Regions from separate parts of the Paenibacillus sp. RC334 genome, predicted to be linked through region 1. Evidence: predicted binding sites of a transcription regulator. Region 1 holds the regulator's gene; each other region holds the start of a gene.
What was found. Region 1 encodes LexA, which represses DNA repair genes until DNA is damaged. Its sites were predicted from a motif close to CGAACATATGTTCG; they were not measured.
Positions count from the first base shown of each region.

Region 2: a site for LexA is predicted at 2,211-2,224, ahead of QMK20_RS15700 (YhjD family protein). Genes of this name have one in related genera too.
Region 3: a site for LexA is predicted at 3,230-3,243, ahead of QMK20_RS15815 (DNA polymerase IV). Genes of this name have one in related genera too.

Region 1 covers NZ_CP125370.1:3,066,416-3,072,789, forward strand. The annotation lists partial or broken gene metH (methionine synthase) at 1-997, opposite strand, end outside; gene QMK20_RS13990 (cupin domain-containing protein) at 1,293-1,835, shown strand; gene QMK20_RS13995 (HAD family hydrolase) at 1,947-2,741, opposite strand; gene QMK20_RS14000 (hypothetical protein) at 2,935-3,444, opposite strand; gene QMK20_RS14005 (DUF896 domain-containing protein) at 3,572-3,778, opposite strand; gene QMK20_RS14010 (LysM peptidoglycan-binding domain-containing protein) at 3,884-4,252, opposite strand; gene lexA (transcriptional repressor LexA) at 4,443-5,069, shown strand; gene QMK20_RS14020 (hypothetical protein) at 5,633-5,803, shown strand; gene QMK20_RS14025 (hypothetical protein) at 5,846-5,986, shown strand.
Region 2 covers NZ_CP125370.1:3,415,013-3,421,386, forward strand. The annotation lists gene QMK20_RS15690 (YitT family protein) at 56-760, opposite strand; gene QMK20_RS15695 (DMT family transporter) at 1,245-2,135, opposite strand; gene QMK20_RS15700 (YhjD family protein) at 2,273-2,680, shown strand; gene QMK20_RS15705 (amidohydrolase family protein) at 2,687-2,974, opposite strand; gene QMK20_RS15710 (hypothetical protein) at 2,937-3,221, opposite strand; gene QMK20_RS15715 (class I SAM-dependent methyltransferase) at 3,320-3,466, opposite strand; gene QMK20_RS15720 (MerR family transcriptional regulator) at 3,456-3,986, opposite strand; partial or broken gene QMK20_RS15725 (spore germination protein) at 4,121-5,648, shown strand; gene QMK20_RS15730 (GerAB/ArcD/ProY family transporter) at 5,641-6,374, shown strand, end outside.
Region 3 covers NZ_CP125370.1:3,437,180-3,443,553, reverse strand. The annotation lists gene QMK20_RS15840 (SDR family oxidoreductase) at 1-414, shown strand, start outside; partial or broken gene QMK20_RS15835 (Y-family DNA polymerase) at 601-739, shown strand; gene QMK20_RS15830 (VOC family protein) at 1,327-1,707, shown strand; gene QMK20_RS15825 (LysR substrate-binding domain-containing protein) at 1,957-2,214, opposite strand; gene QMK20_RS15820 (LysR family transcriptional regulator) at 2,282-2,413, opposite strand; gene QMK20_RS15815 (DNA polymerase IV) at 3,301-4,569, shown strand; gene QMK20_RS15810 (hypothetical protein) at 4,870-5,121, shown strand; gene QMK20_RS15805 (LysR family transcriptional regulator) at 5,449-6,342, opposite strand.

The DNA of each region.
Region 1 (6,374 bases):
TTTCCTGTTCAATATATACAGGCTCAATACCCGATACAGCCGGTGGGTGATGGCCTTCCAGCGGGCGCGGCTCAAACTGCGCCATACGTTCACTCATAACCCGGATATGCTCAGGTGTAGTACCACAGCAACCTCCTGCAATATTCAGCCAACCTTTTTCGGCGAAAGCGGCCATTTTACGGGCTAATGAATCAGGTGATTCATGATATTGACCGTTTTCATCAGGCAAACCTGCATTCGGATAACAGCTAATTGCTGCTGAGGACATATCAGAGAGAGAGCGAATGTGATCCCGCATAAACTCCGGTCCTGTAGCACAGTTCAGCCCAATCGACACCGGATGCAAATGTTCCAGCGATATGCAGAAAGACTCAATATTCTGACCTGCCAGAGTCGTTCCCATTGGTTCAATCGTTCCCGAAATCATTATGGGAAGCTCCGTACCCGTCTTCTCAAAAGCCTGCCGAATTCCAATACTTCCGGCTTTGACGTTAAGCGTATCCTGCGAGGTCTCCAAAAGCAAGGCATCCACGCCGCCTTCAATTAGCGCCAAGGCTTGCTCTTCATAGCTCTCGATCAGCTCCGCAAACGTAACACCACCTGTCACGGATAATGTTTTCGTCGTCGGTCCCATAGCTCCTACAACAAAACGAGGCTTGTCCGCAGTACTATACTTATCTGCCGCGTTACGCGCCAGTTTAGCTGCAACCAGATTAATTTCACGGGCGCGCTCCGGTATATCGTAATCCGCCAAAACGACGGATGTCGCTCCAAAAGTGTTCGTTTCAATCAGGTCTGATCCGGCCTCCAAGTATGCTTCATGTATCCCTTGAATGACATCCGGTCTGGTTAAGACCAACATCTCGTTGCAGCCCTCCAGCTCTTCCCCGCCAAAATCGTCGGGGGAAAGATCCTCTTGCTGGATCATGGTGCCCATGGCCCCGTCAAGAATGAGTATTCTTCGTTGTAATGCATTCTGTAAGCTAACTTTATCCAAAATCTCTTCACCCCCGCAAAACGTTAAATCCTAGTTTAGCAGAAACCGTATCATTTAGATAGATTGAAGTAAAAACATACGTTTTATACGGCTTCTTCTGCACAAAAACAACTCTCGATATTCATTTTTACAGTTTGCTGCATAATGAGACGCACTTAGGCCAGGGTTCTTTTTATATTGGAATAGGACGAACCGTCATTTGCAACATAAAATGTTTCAGACCTATATTGTACAACGATTCAAGACATGATATTCTGTATACAACATTAAACCAAGTGGAAAAGAGGGATAATCTATGGCTGAAATCTTAATACGCAATACGAATGTACGAATTAGCGATGAAGACAAGGTACGTGAATTTTTGGAGAGTCAAGAGGTATTGTACGAGCATTGGGATGATTCCAAGCTGTCCGGGGAGCTGCAAGAAAACTTCACCCTGACAGATGAGCAAAAAGTGGCTGTTCTAAGCACTTTTGAAGCCGAAATCAAGGACTTAGCCGCCCGCCGTGGGTATAAAATATGGGACGTTATCACCTTGTCCGAAGCAACGCCGAATTTGGACGAGCTACTTGCCAAGTTTGAGCAAATTCATACCCATACCGAAGATGAAATCCGTGCTATTGTAGCAGGCAAAGGCATTTTCATCATTAAAGGTCCTGAAGAAATCGGATATTTTAATGTTGAGCTTTCACCTGGTGACGTTATTTCCGTACCAGAAAATATTCCTCACTTCTTTACCTTAATGGAAAATCAGAAGATCGTCGCAGTACGTTTGTTCATCGAAGAAAATGGGTGGATTGCCGAACCGTTTGAAGATCCATCGTTTATTAAGGCATAATACTATAATACGAATCCATCCTAATGTGGATAAAGCAACTCCCTCTGCTCTGAGATGCCTGAGCGGAGGGAGTTTTTTGGGCTTGTTACTATAATAAGAGCCGAAAAGCACTTACTTAAACGATTGAATAATTCCATCCAATTCGGACAGATGCTTAATTTCGAACTTTGGCTTGATTTCTGTAGTATTGGTTTTGGCGTTGCGGTTCACCCACACGGAGTGCACACCTGCCGCCAGAGCCCCTTGAATATCAGTCGTCAGCTTATCCCCCACCATTAAAGCATGTTCAGGCTCAATACCGAGAAGCCCCAAAGCATGCTGAAAAATAGACGGGTCCGGCTTACCTTTACCAAACGAACCTGAAATAACAACGTGATCAAAAAATGGAGCTAACTGCGGAACCCCATCCAACTTCTCCTGCTGTAGATCAGGGGAGCCGTTTGTCAACAAAAGAAGCTTATACTGCCCTTTCAACTGCTCCAGAATCTCAAACGTTTCTTCATAAACATGGGGACGGGTGCGTCTTTCCAAGGCAAATTGGGTTGCCAGCTTTTGCGCTAACTCTTCATTATCTATCCCCAACTGTTGGAGACCTCTACGCCAAGATTCCTTTCGATAAGCAGGGGCCAGCTGTTCCAATTGCCGGAACTCTGGCTGCTCTCCTGCCGTAAAATTCGCCCACAATCCCTCAAACGGATTAATGCCAATCAATTGAGTAAAACTAAAGGTTTCATAAGACTCATACAAAGCACGCGCTTCCTTGCGGACTGCTTCTTCCAAAGCTTTCGGATCAACGCCTGCTTCCAGGGAACCTGTCTGGCACGTTGCGTCAAATGCCTCTTCTACACTGCGCTCATCCCACAGAAGTGTATCATCAAGATCGAACATTACCGCTTGAATCGTCATCTGTATTATCCACTCTCTTTCCACTTTATATGTACGCTTGTTCTGCCTTGTTGCGTCTACAAGCATTCCAATCGTTATGTGCCCATATTAATCAAGAGGCCGCAATGTGTTATATGAAATAACATCATGCGACCTTATTTACAGAGGCTACAGGCCCACGGACAATTTAAACGATTCGAACCAACAGAAGTCGTTATTTTTTGTCTACTTGAACCTGATTAGATAGCGCAAACTTCTCAAGCCGCTCTGCAATGGCATCCGTATCATAACGGCCCAGTGATTTTGTAAAAATAAAGTTGCCACCCTTACCTTTTCTTTCAACCGTTACGTAACCCTTTTCAATCTTGATGGCTTTCATATCCTCTGCCGTCATTGGACGCTCTCTGCCACCCTTCAACATATACAGCGTGCTCTTTCCAACCTTCAAATAAGGACGGCGGATGAAAAAGATAACAGCCAGCATCAAATACAAGCCGAATACAAGCCAGTCCATGCCGCGCATACCAGTCTTAGTCAAAAAATAACTCATGAGCATATACAGAACTGCAAGTCCAGCCAACATGATTGGCACGGTAATATTACGTCCACGGAAAATATCCATTGCAGAACCGGCGCCACTAATGGTTTGGATGCCTTGCTTTTTGCGCGATTTATTCAAATGCGCTGTGTTTTTGCGAACTTTTCTTTCAAATGACCGGGCCATCTCTCAATTCCCTTCCCAAATATATTGCTTAAAACAATTGCTACCAATCCTAATCTATATAGATACCAAAAATAGATACCTTAAAAAACGAAAAGCAAATTACGCGGGCTAAGCCGCTTTAGCGACATTAATGCGTCAGCCCACCATTTCCCTTCGACGTATCTTCGTCCACAATTTCAATCGTATCAAGTTGCTGCCGGAAATTACGGCGAATGTTATCCAAATAAATTTCCCGAAGATTGGCGCGCTCTGTTGTTTCCTCTTCCGTCAATCCTTCGGCTTTTGCTTTGCGAGCCAATTCATTGATGCGCTGTACCAAGCTGTCTATATCCAAATTCTGTCCCCTCCATATAAGCAAAGATATAATACACTTTGACATGTAGAAAAGAGCTTGTCAAGGTTCCCGTATCACGTTCCCTGACAGCTCTAATGTGACTGATCAGAAGTGCGGAAGCTTTAAAAGCTGGCCTGCCTGCACTCCTCGATCTTCCATTCCGTTAATCCGAACAATTCCTTCTATATATACCCGTGTATCCATTCGTTCCGGTTTATGAGTGGAGGCAATCCGCCACAATGTATCCCCAGGTTGCACAATAAGTTTGGTCACCTCTTCATTCGAAACCGAAGGAGCCGCGAATACCGTCAGTACACCTGCACCCGCAATCCAGGCAACGATAACCAGAATAAGAAGTTTGGGCAGGAGACTGTTGGAAATGGTCCGTACAAGCTGCGCCCTTCTCTCATTCCGGACATTTTGAATCTTTTCTAAATTCATTGGAAAAATACTTTGATATGTGCTATATTTCATCATTTGTCGCGTCCTCCAAACGTTTGTTCCTATGTTTTTTCACAATATAACACGAACATTTGTTTTGTTCAATAGAAAAGAGAACAAAAGTTCGTGATTATTTTTTAGGATTATTTAGAACTTACGTTTGTACGAACGGAGGTTCTATGCTATAATTTTCCCAAACGTTACTAAATGGGGTTGATACGGTATGTCTAAGATTTCAAGCCGCCAGCAGGCCATTCTTGAATTTATCCGCAATGAAGTGCGTCTAAAGGGTTATCCCCCTTCTGTACGCGAAATAGGTGAGGCTGTCGGATTGGCCTCCAGTTCTACGGTTCACGGTCATTTGGATCGTCTGGAGAAAAAGGGACTGATTCGTCGTGATCCAACGAAACCGCGGGCCATCGAGTTACTCGGCCAAGACGAATCGGATAACAGCAACTTGATTAATTACTCAATTAGTCGTGTTCCGGTCGTCGGCAAAGTTACAGCTGGTCTGCCTATTACAGCAACAGAAAATATTGAAGATTACTTTCCTCTTCCCCAACATTTTGTTGGTGAGGATAAAATATTCATGTTATCTGTTGTAGGAGAAAGCATGATTGAAGCTGGTATTGCCAACGGAGATTATGTCATCGTACGTCAACAGCAGACAGCCGATAACGGCGATATTGTCGTGGCCATGACAGACGAGGACGAGGCTACTGTTAAAACTTTTTACAAGGAAAAAGATCATATTCGACTTCAACCGGAAAATCCGGCCTTTGAACCGCTTCGTCTGACGCACGTCAGTATTTTGGGCAAGGTTGTAGGACTCTTCCGGGACTTCCACTGATTTTTCATTTTTCAGCCCCGTTATTCTTCCCGCTACAACAAAACCGGCTGCCCATGGCAAGCCGGTTTTGTGTTGATTTTATGTACACAAAATGTTCCTCACAGCTATTCTTTTTCCTTTGATAGCCCATAGATTAAACGGTTTATACCTGCAATTACTGTTCTGTATATTGGTGGATCAAAAGAATTATATCATTATTTTAGATAAATATGGTATATTATCTGAACAACTGAATAATCGTATTCTTAACCAGGAAGCGTATTACGAGAAAAAACTTAAAACCCTTTATAATAAGTAATATTTCTTTTACCAGCTTCTTATCTTCATTCTTTACTATTCTACTTATGCTAATCTGCTGTAACTTTCTCCTACAACGTAAAGTGGGAAAGGATACGGCAGGTAAGCATAAGTTTTTTTACGTTCCGTATCTCCATACTTTATTAGTTTCTGAATATTAGGATCATAGGTGATAGCTTCTTTTTGCTTTTAATAGATTTATGCTGATACATTGCTAGCGCTACTGACATATGAATAAAGTAGACCTTAGCAAAGGAGATAAGAAGATGATCAAAAATCGAGTCAAAACGTATAAGCACCGTATCGGCAAGAACAAATTTCTGGTCGTAAAAGTCTTTCAGGCCGCAGCCGCCGAAACAAGAAGCGGTAACGCACTAGCCACCAATGCATTGAACATCAAAATTTCCAAACGTAACCGTAAGCATAAACACTTCTAAAATTCATCCGTACCTTCATTTCTTGTGAAGGGAGGTGATATCATGTGTAAAAGACATTTCAAACGTCACGTGAGAAGAAGAGGATTATCGATCCGTTCAAATCAGAGAGCGATTGCACGTGCTAGAGGTAACGCACTGGCTGTTAATCTGTTTAGTGTAAATGATAGACAACGCAGACGTTAATGATTGTTTTTAAGCGAAAAGCGGGAAGGATTTCTTCCCGCTTTTTTGTGCCGCATTATAGTGTAAAACGGATATTGAACCAATATTAAGGGGCCCTTTAGCAGTCGGTAGGACTTTATCATTTTCAACAGAATTTTAACATTTGAAGTAAGTGAATACTGATAAAAATTTCGTATTCTCTTCATCTAAATCCCAGTCCTGAGAAAATTCAAAAAAATGCTTTTTCATGTCTATTCTCCCCTGTGAACTATTGTGTCTTTATCTTTACTGTATGATCATTTATCCTATGTACTCTGAACGAAATGCTTTTCCTCGTTTCATAAACATAAGGAGCGAAAATGTTAACTCAACACAACCCATTACCTTCTCCCATTCTTTTTCCCTTGAT
Region 2 (6,374 bases), 350 kb from region 1:
TACAGCGAAAGGGTGTCACGTAGGAAGATTTCTCTCCTGACGTAACACCCTTTCCTTATTGACGAAGGCTGTGGACGACCGGCACTGTTTTGGCAACTACCTTTGGGGCTGGAATAGCCGCAGGCAGCACCTTTTTCACAGGTCGGTGTAGTTGGAACGTTGTCGTCCATGTAATTATTTTTCCGGCGAGCCACACAGCCAGTATGGTAAACATTGTTTCCTTCACAGGCAGATACAACAGCGATAATCCCAATACAATAATGTCACTGACGATAAACACGTTACCGATTTTCCATCCGCGCCACTCGCTGATCAGCAGGGACAAAATATCATCGCCCCCGGTTGCTCCACCGAATCGCAGTACGATTCCGGCACCCAAGCCTGTAAGCACTCCGCAAAGCAGAGCCGCTACCAGCAAGTTGCCGTGCAGATCTATAACCAGCGTCGAATACTTTTCAAATCCTGCATAAAACAGGGAAAAGGCGACCGCCCCGATCAATGCCAGCAGCATGAATCTTTTGCCCTTCAGTACCCAGGCCAGCAATATGACAGGGATATCAAGCAGTAGCATACTCCAAGCCGGAGACACGCCAAATGCGTAATGTCCCAGCAGGGCCAAGCCTGCAAATCCGCCTTCTGACAAATGATTTTGAGCATTGATGTGATAATACGTAAAAGCTAAAATGCATGTTCCGAGCAGCATGACAGCAATCTGCCTTAATGCTCCATTGTTCACGATAGATTCGTAAGTTTTCCTCATACAGGCTCCCTCGGTTTCTCGTAAGTTTGATGTGGATGAACCCACTCTTACGGAAGCTACCGGGTAAGTTGTGCCTGGAGGACTTGGTCCTTCGCATATACAATCCCCTCTTCCGCAGAGTTGGCTTTCGCAACTTGACGTTACTCCGCGGAAAAGCTAAGTATAAGACAGATCAAATCGTTTCCAAATCGTCCTTTGGGGAAGTATCCTTCGGGGACACATGGTATCCTGATCCTTTCTTTTGTGGAATAAAACTCCGACATTTCTGTGGTACATGTAATTCTATTATTTATTATACCACACCTTACCACCTGCTAAACAGCTTGCTTTTTATGCCGCACCATATTTTTATTTTATGCGTGAGCATGCTTTATTGTATGTGCGAATAACGGCATTATACCGAAGGTTTGGCGGATGCACATACAATGTACTTATAGCATGGTTAATGTACTTATGGCATGGTTTATGCAGGTTTTCAGTGATACTACCCGGCTAATTTGGCTGTTCTGCGTTGGTTGGCCATAAACACCCCTCCGAGTATAAGGAGCAGCCCGGTCAGAACGTTCCAGCCGATGTGTTCATTCAGAAGCAAAAAGCCCCATACAATAGCGCTCACCGGTACAAAATAAGTCACCGAGGAGGCAAATTCCGGACTTCCCCGCAAAATCATATAATTGAACAATATATACGCTACTCCCGATCCCAAAACCCCCAGCCCTATAAGGGAACCCAACACACCAGGGATGAAGACGACCGACAGATCAGGTCGATCCACCATTGCCGTCATGATGCCGCCCCCTGCCGCCGCACCCAATAGTGTCGCAAAGGTTGCCTGATACATCGACAGATTGGATAAAAACCGCTTGGACAACTGCGTTCCGAAGCCATAGCAGAGAGTCGCAAGCAGCATACATCCAAAGCCGACGGGGTCGACAGAAATAATGGATACAGGATTAATACCCAGTAAAATAACGATTCCTACAAAAGCGAGGCCCATTCCAAACCACTGCATTCGATAAAAGATAGCTCTGAAAAAGACAATTCCGACCAACATGGTCCAGATTGGCGTGGTGGCATTCAATACGGAAGCCATGCTGCTAGCAATTCTGGTCTCGCTAAAACTAATCAAGGCCCATGGCAAAACCATGTTCACTAGAGCTACGAGAATAACCGATTTCCATGGAATACTTCTGAATTCAAATGGCTTGCGCATAAGTAGCATCAACAAAACAATAAAAATGAGGCCAAAGCCGGAACGAAGAAATACAATAGTCCAAGGCCCTACGTGATGGAGCAATAACACCTTGATAAACAAAAATGATCCGCCCCAAATGAGGCTTAGCAGCAATAGCACCGCATATAACGAGCGTGACAATATGTATACCTTCTTTCTTTCCAATAATTGATGATTGCTTTGGCAAAGGAATAATTTCTATGATGAAGTATAAAAAGAACATTTGTTCTGTATGCTGATTATAATTGTATTCCTGCTATGAGTAAAGGAGATTTCTTATGAAAAAGATACTGGACAACAAGAATAAGGCCCCACTGCCTTCCGAGGAAGACGCAGGGCTGATCAAAACTTGTGTACTTCTGACCCTCGTGCTGGATGTGCTGGAGCGGGACATTCGCATTCTGAATGCCTCTGCCTTAAAAATGCCCGATCTGTACGTTCGCAGCCTGACCGGGGTGCAACAGCGTGTAGCTGTTCAATTGGCGGAGACAAAGGCGCGAATGAAAAGGCAAGGAGTTAAAATATACAACGAAACCCGGAATCACGAAGGCGTGGAGGTTCTGTATGTATGCCGTGGCTACCAAAAGCGGTTTTTCATGCTTTCCTCCTTTGCACGCAGCGAGGTTCGACGAGAATTGGGACATTATTTAGGAATTGATGTGACCCAAAGCCACTCGACTGTGTAGTCTCGTTTACAATCCTTGTACGATGCGTTTTCCGCGTACCGTTGCTTGTACGAGCACCTCTTTCTCGTCTATTGTTAGCAACTGTCTTCCGCGCATTAGCACACGCCCATTCACAATGGTCGTATCAACATCCGCGCCGTTTACACTGTAAGCAAGCAGTGACTCTATCTGGTGTATTGGCTGTAAATGCGGCTTTTGCATATCTATCAGAATGATATCTGCCTTTTTCCCCACCTCAAGTGTGCTGGTTTCGTGCTCAAGGTTTAGCAGCTTGGCTCCATTGACTGTAGCCATTTGCAGCGCCTGCGCAGCAGTAAAAGCAGCTGGATTGCCTGTGCTTAGCTTTTGCAGCCATGTCGCTGCCTAAATGCAGTCTCCCTGTAATATGCCAGAAAGCCGCAAAATACCCATGTCTATCGAACCAATCCAGCATGCGGGAGCGTTCTGCACAATATACAGGCAACTCGGACTCCTCGTTATCCGGTGTAGACATGCTTTCCCCCGCTTCCGGTATCTCTGCTGCATCAACCATCAGATCCACGACGCAAATACGTCCGTGTGGTTTAAGCGTGCGTCGCATTTCTGACAGAGAGAGTATTTTTTGTTCATCTGTCAGATGATGCAGGGCATAACTGCTGACTACAAGTCAAAGGTCCCGTCCATATAAGGAATCGACATCAGATTTCCCAGCCTCGTCTCCACCTGCGGGAATTTACTCCGGCAGCGCTTGAGCATTCCATTCGATTGATCCACACCTGCCATACGAATGCCCTTTTCAGCGAACAACCCCGCCAGATTCCCCGTCCCTGTACCTGCGTCCAGACTCACCTGCATTGGCAGCCACACGCTGTACGATAAGACGCAAAGCACGCCTGTACGCGGGATGCCTGCCATTTTCTCCCTCTTCCAGACTCACCCTGATATCATGTACAGCTGCGCGGCTGTCAAAATCCCAACCGTCAAACCAGTCTTCACGCAGCTCCCGCTGACGCTTCAAACCTCCGGCCAACTGAAACATCTCTTCCCACTCCAGCTCGCTGTCACGTCTCAAACGTTCGATCATTTGGTCGGCTGCCTCCAGCCTGCGCTTATGATCCATCCACGTCGTGAACATCACAGAACGTTGCAGCTCCAGCTCATGAAGTGCCTCATCCCTTCTCCCTTGATCCAATCGGTCCAGTATGGATTTGACTTCCTCTACCGACATACCGAATTCACGTAGCGCCATAATCATCCTCAGGCGAACGGCTTCACGCTCTGTAAAATAACGATATCCATTATCCGGGTGCTTAACAGGAGCAATCATCCCTTTCCTCATAGAATCGTATCGTGCGTGTAGATATATGTAATTGAGTCTCTCGTTTTCAGCCTATTCTATTATAAAACATTCACGTTACGTGAGGTGAAACATGATGCGGGATATGGATAGATCGCCAGATCATGGATAAATCCAATCCATTTGGCACACATTATGCTTATCTCATCCAAAAAGAAGGTGTTTCCTTGACTGGACATAACCCAGCTTCCTTTGAACTGAACAAGAATATTTCCTTTATCGAGCAAGCTCTTTTTTATACGGATGATTTAAAAAAACAGGCTATTTCTGTTGACGGGAAAGATGGCATTCTTCTCTATATAGACTCACTCGTGGATCAGGAGATCATTCAGACGCATATTCTGGCCACATTGTATAAGAAAACCGATTCTGGCTCTCATCAAATGTTTACCACCCTGAACAGCCAAAAGGACACCGACCTCCGAAATGCCGCTGATTCGCTTATTGAGGGATACTCCATTTTAATGGTGGATGGCGCAGAAGAATTTTATATCCTTTCCTCCGAAAAAACATACGCCCGTAGTACAGATGAGCCGGAGAACGAGGGAATTATCCCGCGGGCCGCACAATGGATTTATTGAGCAGCTGTCCGTCAATCTGAATCTTATTCGCAAACAAATCATCAGCACATCGCTGATTGTGCGCTACTTTTATGTCGGATCTAAAACCCGGACCAAAGTCGCTATCATGTATATGCAAGACTTGGCCAATCCTGAGCTAGTGGAGGAAGTGGAAAAAAGAATACAAGCCATCTCCTCCGATCTGGTACTGCCTCCCGGTTTTATTCAGGAATTCACGGAGGACAATCCCTTTTCCCTGTTCCCTCAGCAACTCAGCACAGAACGTCCAGATCGGGTAGCCGCTAATTTAATGGAAGGACGAGTAACTATTTTGGCCGAAGGCAGCCCTACTGCCTTAATCGCTCCCGTCTCTTTTTTTGCATTTTATCAAAGCCCGGATGATTATAACGGTCGCTGGATTATTAGTTCCTTTCTGAGAATGATCCGAATGATGAGCTTTCTGATCGCTTTTACACTGCCCGCCGTTTATATTGCAACGATTGCCTTTCACTCAGCCATTCTACCGCTAGAGCTCGCACATACGATCAAAAAATCGTTGGAAAATGTTCCATTTCCCGCCATTGTGGAGGCGATGTTGCTTGAAGTGATTTTTGAGGTGCTACGGGAAGCCGGGATTCGTCTGCCCAGCCGAGTGGGCCAAACAATAGGCATCGTTGGCGGTCTGGTTATCGGGGATGCTATCGTTCGGGCTGGTCTCGTATCATACACCATGATTATTGTCGTTTCGTTAACAGCTATCTCTTCTTTTTTGGTACCTTCCCATGAAATGAGCTCAGCTGTCCGCATTCTCCGTTTTCCAATGATGATTGCTGCAGCCTTGTTCGGATATATTGGCATTGCCTTCGGAATGCTTATTCTCCTTATTCACCTTTGTAAGCTGGAAACATTTGGTTCACCTTATTTTGCTCCTCTGGCACCTTTCCGGCTTGGAGATATGAAGGATGTTTTTATTCGCTTCCCCATTTGGACACTCCAACAGCGGCCGCATGATTCCCGACCCCAAAAAATGAAGCAGCAGAACTACTCTAGGAGCTGGAAACGTCGTGAATAAAGAAAGTACAATTACACAGGGTCAATTGTTTTTTTTGATTATCAAGTTTGAGATTGGCGTGGATATTCTATCACTTCCTTATCAGATGCATTTGTCATCCAAGGGAGGGGGCTGGATATCCGTCATTATTGGAGGCATTTTGATCCAGCTTATCATTTTAATGTGCTGGCTCCTGTTAAGACGTTTTCCCTCCTCCTCCATTTACCAAATCCTCACTCGGATTACTGGTTCCTGGATGGGTAAAATTTTGACGTTGGCTTACATTATGTACTACTTGCTTATGGGAACTTCGGTTCTTGTGAGCGCCTATGACGTCATTAATCGCTGGATGCTGCAAAAAACCCCGCGTTGGGCTATATTGGCTCTGATTCTGTTCAGCAGCATCTATCTAGTTCGCGAAAATTTGAGGACAATTGCCCGAGTGCTTGTTTTAATCTCCTTCCTGATCGTACCGATGATGCTTTTAATCAGTTATGGAATAAAACAGGCCAATCTGCTCTATCTGCTGCCTTTGACTGAGGCTGGATGGCCTCATATTATTATAGGTTCCAAAGAAACGCTTCTAGCCATGTTCGGCTTTGAATTCATCCTCGTGGTCTTTCCCATGGTCGAGGGCAAAAGTAAGGGGAAGCTCAAGTCGCTCCTGCTAGCTAACGGGGTCGTGGTTCTCTTGTATGGTTTTACCATATTAACCTGTACAAGTGTATTTAGCCCCCAGCAGCTTGA
Region 3 (6,374 bases), 370 kb from region 1:
GTTAAAACTGGTCAATATATCAACGCTATAGACGAAGGCAAAGTTGCTTACGTCACTCGTAATGATTGTGCAATTGCAGCGGCAGTGGCATTAGCTTTTGCGAAACAGGACAAACGCACCTTGAATATTACCGGTCCAACAGCACTCTCCAGCTCCGATATAGCAGACATTTTAAATAAAATCACAGGTAAGAGCATTACGTACAACCTAATAAACATAAAACAAGTAGAAGGTATGTATGAAGCGTTTGGAGCGCCTCCGAAAGTGGCACAGGGATTAGCTTCTTTTGATACTGCAGCTGCTAAAGGAGAATATGAACAGGTTTCTCCAGCATTTGCAGAACTCACAGGGCAGGACCCTGTAAACTTAGAACAGTTCTTGGTTGAGCTCCAATCTGTTCTAATGAAGGGCTAACTCATTACATTTCATTGCAGTTAGTTCAGGCATTTTACGCCTCCTTTTTAAAATATTTTAAAGTTGTAAAATAAACAGGAAGCAGCAGCTTCTATTTTATATGGAGCTGCTCTTATCTATCGATAAATACATATATATCGATTAACCACCTTATGAACAAGAATTTATAAAATTAAGTCTTGGTAAAGAGGATCCGGAATTATTTTGGCAGCCTGTCCTATGGCAAAAAGCTTCGGAGTGTCTACAGCAAAAAGGCTCGGTGAAGCTCTCAAGAAGTGTCCTGAGCTTGTGATTTGCCCGTCCCCATATGAAATATTATATTGATGCCAAGCAGGATAGTCTCCACTTCCGCAGACTGAACATAATCCCGGGGCAGGGTCATTATATGACCGATCGATTTTGGGGGTGTATCCAATGTTTCCGGCTTGACGGGACTGTGATCCAGAGTATCAGCAAAAAAGTGTGCATATTAATATTTGTGCATAATTGTTTCTATATGTACTACATTGTAAAGATTTAATTGTGATTTTACTTTATATTACAATGTACATAATTAACATCTATAAATATTGTGAAATGTTGTATTATTTGATAAGTAATTAGAAAATGAGTCTAATAATTTTTTAAAAGTGAGGTATGGGATATAATACCTTGGGAGGGGGGACCAGTGACTGAAACTATCAATGTTGTTCCAGTTAAGGATGGTTCTATGCATTTTATGATAAGGTAAGATGGGGATCGCTTATGTTGAGTTCTTCTAGAACAATGTTTTTAGGTGACTTCCATATTCAAGAATCTAAATATAATCTGTTATTTTTTTGTTGTACTTAATGCAGTCCAAACGAAGAGAACATTTCTTTGTAATAAAAGATACTGGAGAAGCCACCCATCTTTAAAATAGGAGGAGAAATAATGATAAAACGGCTTGATCATCTCGTTTTAACTGTTAGAAAAATTGAAGAATCCGTACATTTTTATACCCATGTTTTGGGTATGAAGGAGGAAACGTTCGGTTTAAATCGTAAAGCATTGCGTTTTGGCGATCAAAAAATAAATTTACATGAAGCTGGAAAAGAATTCGAACCCAAAGCCCAAAACCCGGTGTCCGGGTCTGCTGATTTGTGTTTCATTACCGATAAAAACATCGAAGAGATTGTGAATCATCTAGACACCATTGGAGTGAATATTGAGGAGGGACCCGTAACCAGAACAGGCGCGCTAGGTCCTATTGTATCCGTTTATATTAGAGATCCGGATCAAAATCTTATTGAAATATCTCAGTATTTAGTGTGATTTTACATGTTGTGACCAAACCGCACCCTATTTCCCACAAGTTATAGTGAGTTCTATTCACTTCAATTCCAAAATATCAGGTCGTAGTAACTGGTTCATTAAAGAGGAGACAGGTTTCCCATGCTTTTAATTTTATTTGCGTATCAGATGCATCCCAAATACGGTTAATCCTAGCATCCAATAGAGATGAATTTTATAATCAGCCCGCTGCTCTAATCTTTTCATCTTGTTCCCAGTTGTAAAATTTCCCTAAGAAAATTTGGCTATAATAAAATTTTTAAAACTCCCAGCAGCGGGCGGTAAATATCTCTCAATCCTCCATGCTAATCCTATGGATCGGTGGCATTCTGGGACATTTAGGCGGACTTGGACAACCTTATGGGTGTCCAGTCCCTGTAAGTCTGGAAGCAACGATACGCCAAGGCCTGAGCCCACCAGTCCCGCAACGGTTGCGACCTCTTCGCCTTCAAAGGTGATGTGAGGTTGGATTCCGTGTTCTTGAAACATCAGATCCGTGGTTTGACGGAGAGCGTATCCTTTTTTAACAAAATAAGGGATTCATTAGCTAATTCGTTCAAACCAATGAAATGAGCTTGGAGATTGATCGGCTTAATGCTGGCTGGGAAAGGTTCAGTACCTCTGAAGCTCGCGTAACATGCTGTATGTCAGCCAAGACCTGAAAATATTTTAATTGTTGAATTTCCATACGTGTCCTCCTGAATTCATTTCACATTATTCATTACTGAAATGCATCGAAAGCATACTTATCATAAATTATACTTCTGTCATCGTTGATGATACCATAAGATTATCAGGTTGAGTCGATATGATGTGGAGGGTTTACAATGCACTATCTTAACGCCGTAATTCTGATGAGTCTAGCTGGATCGCGACTGAACTTATCACTAGACCAGAGAGTCCCTTCCACAATATTGGCAGCATAATAGGTAAACGCACTCGCGGACGTCACATTACTCTCCAAAATCTGTATCGAACTACTCAATTGTTATTTAAGGAACAAAAGTTAATAGGGACGAGCAACGAAGAGAGATACCAAGTTGCATTAAACTATTATCGATCAATTAAAGATACATTCTCCAAGGAATGGATTGACTACGGGGAGTACCGTATCACTCATATTTTTTGTCTAGATGCTCTTTCTATTGCGGGGTCCAAGCTTCTAACAATGTGCATAAATGAGCGTGGTAGAATCGATTATAATATGATGCATAAGAGAGTAAAGAAGCTCAGTACAATGAATTGGTCATCTGACGGTCCTTTAAAATATGTAAAAGGTGTGAGTGGATCTAAATCTTTAGCAGCAGATTTAATCGATATGATGCTTTTGGCGTAATTGTTTTTATATCCCTAAACATCTTAGATAGACTTAAGCTCTTTATTAGTAATACATTTTTTATAAAAGGCAGGATGCTTAGCACATGATATAAGTAACAAAAATAGTGGAGATAGCTCTTTAATTGCTGTCCACTATTTTTTTAATTCCAGTATTTACTTTGTGTATAGAACGTATGTTTGGTATATAATTGACTTGTGAATGTATGCTCTTATTCATTTGCTTTTTGGAGGTGCAACATGATTAAAAAAGATAAGAGAACAATTTTTTTAGCAGATTGTCAAAGTTTTTACGCTAGCGTGGAAAAAGCTTCTCACCCAGAATATAGAAATAAACCACTTGTGGTAGCTGGCGATCCTTCACGTAGGTCGGGAATCATTTTAGCGGCGTGCCCCATTGCAAAAAGTTTTGGTGTAACTACAGCAGAGCGTCTGGGAGAAGCTGTGAAAAAGTGTCCTAAACTTGTTATCGTACGACCACGGATGAAATACTATATTGATGTTTCTTTAGCAATCACGAATATATACAAGGAGTATACTGATCTTGTAGAAGTGTTTAGTATTGATGAACAGTTCTTGGATATTTCTGGTAGTGTAAGAACGTTTGGTGATTCATTAGTTATTGCAAAAGACATTCAGCAAAATGTTCTTTTACAAACTGGAGTTTGGGTTCGAATAGGAAGCAGCTTCAATAAGATACTTGCAAAAATTGCAACTGACATTTGGGCCAAGAAGAACAAAAACGGGATTTTCACACTATCCAGAGCAGAAGTTGAACATTTATTGTGGCCACAGCCGGTCAGCAAAATGTTTGGAGTGGGATCGCGGATGACAGCACATTTTGTACGGCTTGGCATAACAACTATTGGAGATATAGGCAGAATGACTTTGCCAGAACTTAAGACGAAACTCCGCAGTCATTTTGGAAAACAGTCGGACATCCAGGCTGAGATTATGTGGAGAACTGCTAACGGTTTGGACGATAGTCCTGTTATCCCATCTACGCTCGATTCCCCGCAAAAGTCGATAAGCCATGCAATGACCCTGCCCAAGGATTATTCGAACAAGAATGAGATTGAAACGATTTTGCTTGAACTCACCGAAGAGGTTTGTCGAGACAGCCGTCGTAAAGGGTATATGGGTTCTGTTGTGACTGTCAGTTGTATATGCAGTCCATATGAAGCCCCTACTGGATTTTCCAGGCAAATGAAGCTTACTGACCCGACTAACAATACGAATAAAGTGTACGATGCAGCAAAAAAAATATTTTATAATTTTTGGAATGGCATGCCGATACGACGCCTAGGTGTCACTTTAAGTGAACTGGTTGACGATCAAACATATCAACTCTCCTTCTTTGAAGATCAGGAGCGTACACGTTCCCTGGAAAAAGCAACAGATAGCATTAAAGAACGCTATGGTAGTGCAGCTATTGTAAGAGCTTCCTCTTTGACCAACGCCGGTCAGGCGCTGGAAAGGTCCCTAAAAATCGGGGGGCATTATAAATAAACAGTTCGCAGATAAGGAAAATAAAACTAATCATCTAGCACTATGCATTTAGAATGCTCCTTTAAGATAGTACCATAAATCAATAATACAAAAATAATTATGCTTTCCATTGCTAAAGGAATATAATGTATAAAGTATGTCAAATTTACGATGAGGGTGTAGAAAATAAATGAAAAGAACACTGCGTAATCTTTCCTAACATCTTAGTCGAAGCTTTACTAGAGCAAGAAAAAAATTATCAAGAGTATCTTTATTTGAATGATATGCCTGTTAGCAAGAAGAAAGAAGACAAATTCCAATTTGATCAGTTTCATGCTCACTATACCGACCATCCAGTTGTCACAGGAGCAAACGGACTTCATTCTGGAGCGGTTGAAGCGAGGTTCGCTGGACCTCGGCTACGTTTATCTGCTTGTAAAGGACGAAGACATAGAGATTGTAGCTCGTATACTTCGCCTTATTGCGTGGTTGTTGGAGAAATCTCGTATTCGATCTCATCCTGAATATTCATACCGAGCTTTGTTCGGTGCGTATCTGGAAGCTGTGAAATAGATCTTTGCACGCAGTGGATGCCTCAATCCGAATTCTCCCCACTTCTTCGGACAAGAACTTGTTCTCCTTTGCCGTAAAGGACATACACATGATCCTTTTACAGATCGGATACCTCATTCACTAAATGGGTGGATGGACAGATGCAGAAAATGATAGAAGCATATTTCAAGATATTCTGAAAAGTCATTTCGAATTTAAAAAATTGCTTGATTATTGAACAAAAAATTTGTTATAGAGGAACGATGGCTCTATTAGATCGTATTCTAGTTACTGTAGTTAAGATTCTAGATGCATATAGAAAAAAGGAAGCTCTTTATATAATTAAATTTATCCTGTACTACTTTGAAAAAGCTCAATAAACCTTTGAGTTGCTGAAGAAAGGGGCAAATCTTTTTTGATAGCAATACTTAGAAACCTTTTAGGTATGGTTTCTTGGATTGGTACTTTGAATAGCTGTTGTTGATCCAAATCGCTGCGAACAAAATCCTCGATTACACATGATATGCCCAAACCTTTTTTAGCAAACTCAATTAACAGTTCCATGGTACTCAGCTCTACTTTAGGTATTACTTTTAAGCCATATGAAGTGAAAAAGTTGTCAATGTACTTTCTTGTATTAAGTCCTTTCTGCATTAGAATGATCGGGTAATTTACTACTAGTTCTTTTAAGAATATTGGTTTATCACATATTTCTTTAAATCTCTCACCTACTACAAAACAATCTTGTATTTCTATTTTTCCAATCACCGTCAGAGAATCTCTGCTTCCGTTCAGATTGATGATTCCTATGTCAACTTCGCCTGACTCTAGCTGCTTAATTGTAGAATGAGTAGATTGATCTTTGATATAAATCTCGATATTAGGGTAAGCCAAGGAGAATCTTTCTAGGTATTGCATCAAGAAGTTACTACAAGCTGTTGTGCTTACGGCTATTCTTAGTTGGCCAGCATCTAAATTCCTTAATTCCGAAAATTTTCTTTCAGCCGCCTGTAATAACTCATAGCTTTGTTCTACATATTGAAATAATACCTCTCCTTCTACAGTAAGGGACACTCCTTGTGCTCTTCTATGAAACAACTGTCCACCTAGCTTATTTTCAAGTAATTTTATGGACTGACTAACTGCCGATTGTGATGTAAACAGTTCTTTTGCCGCATTAGACATACTTCCAGCTTTTACTGTGATATAGAAGATCTTATAGAGCTCATAATTAATATCCATATAAGTAATTAGTATACCTCCTATATTTATTA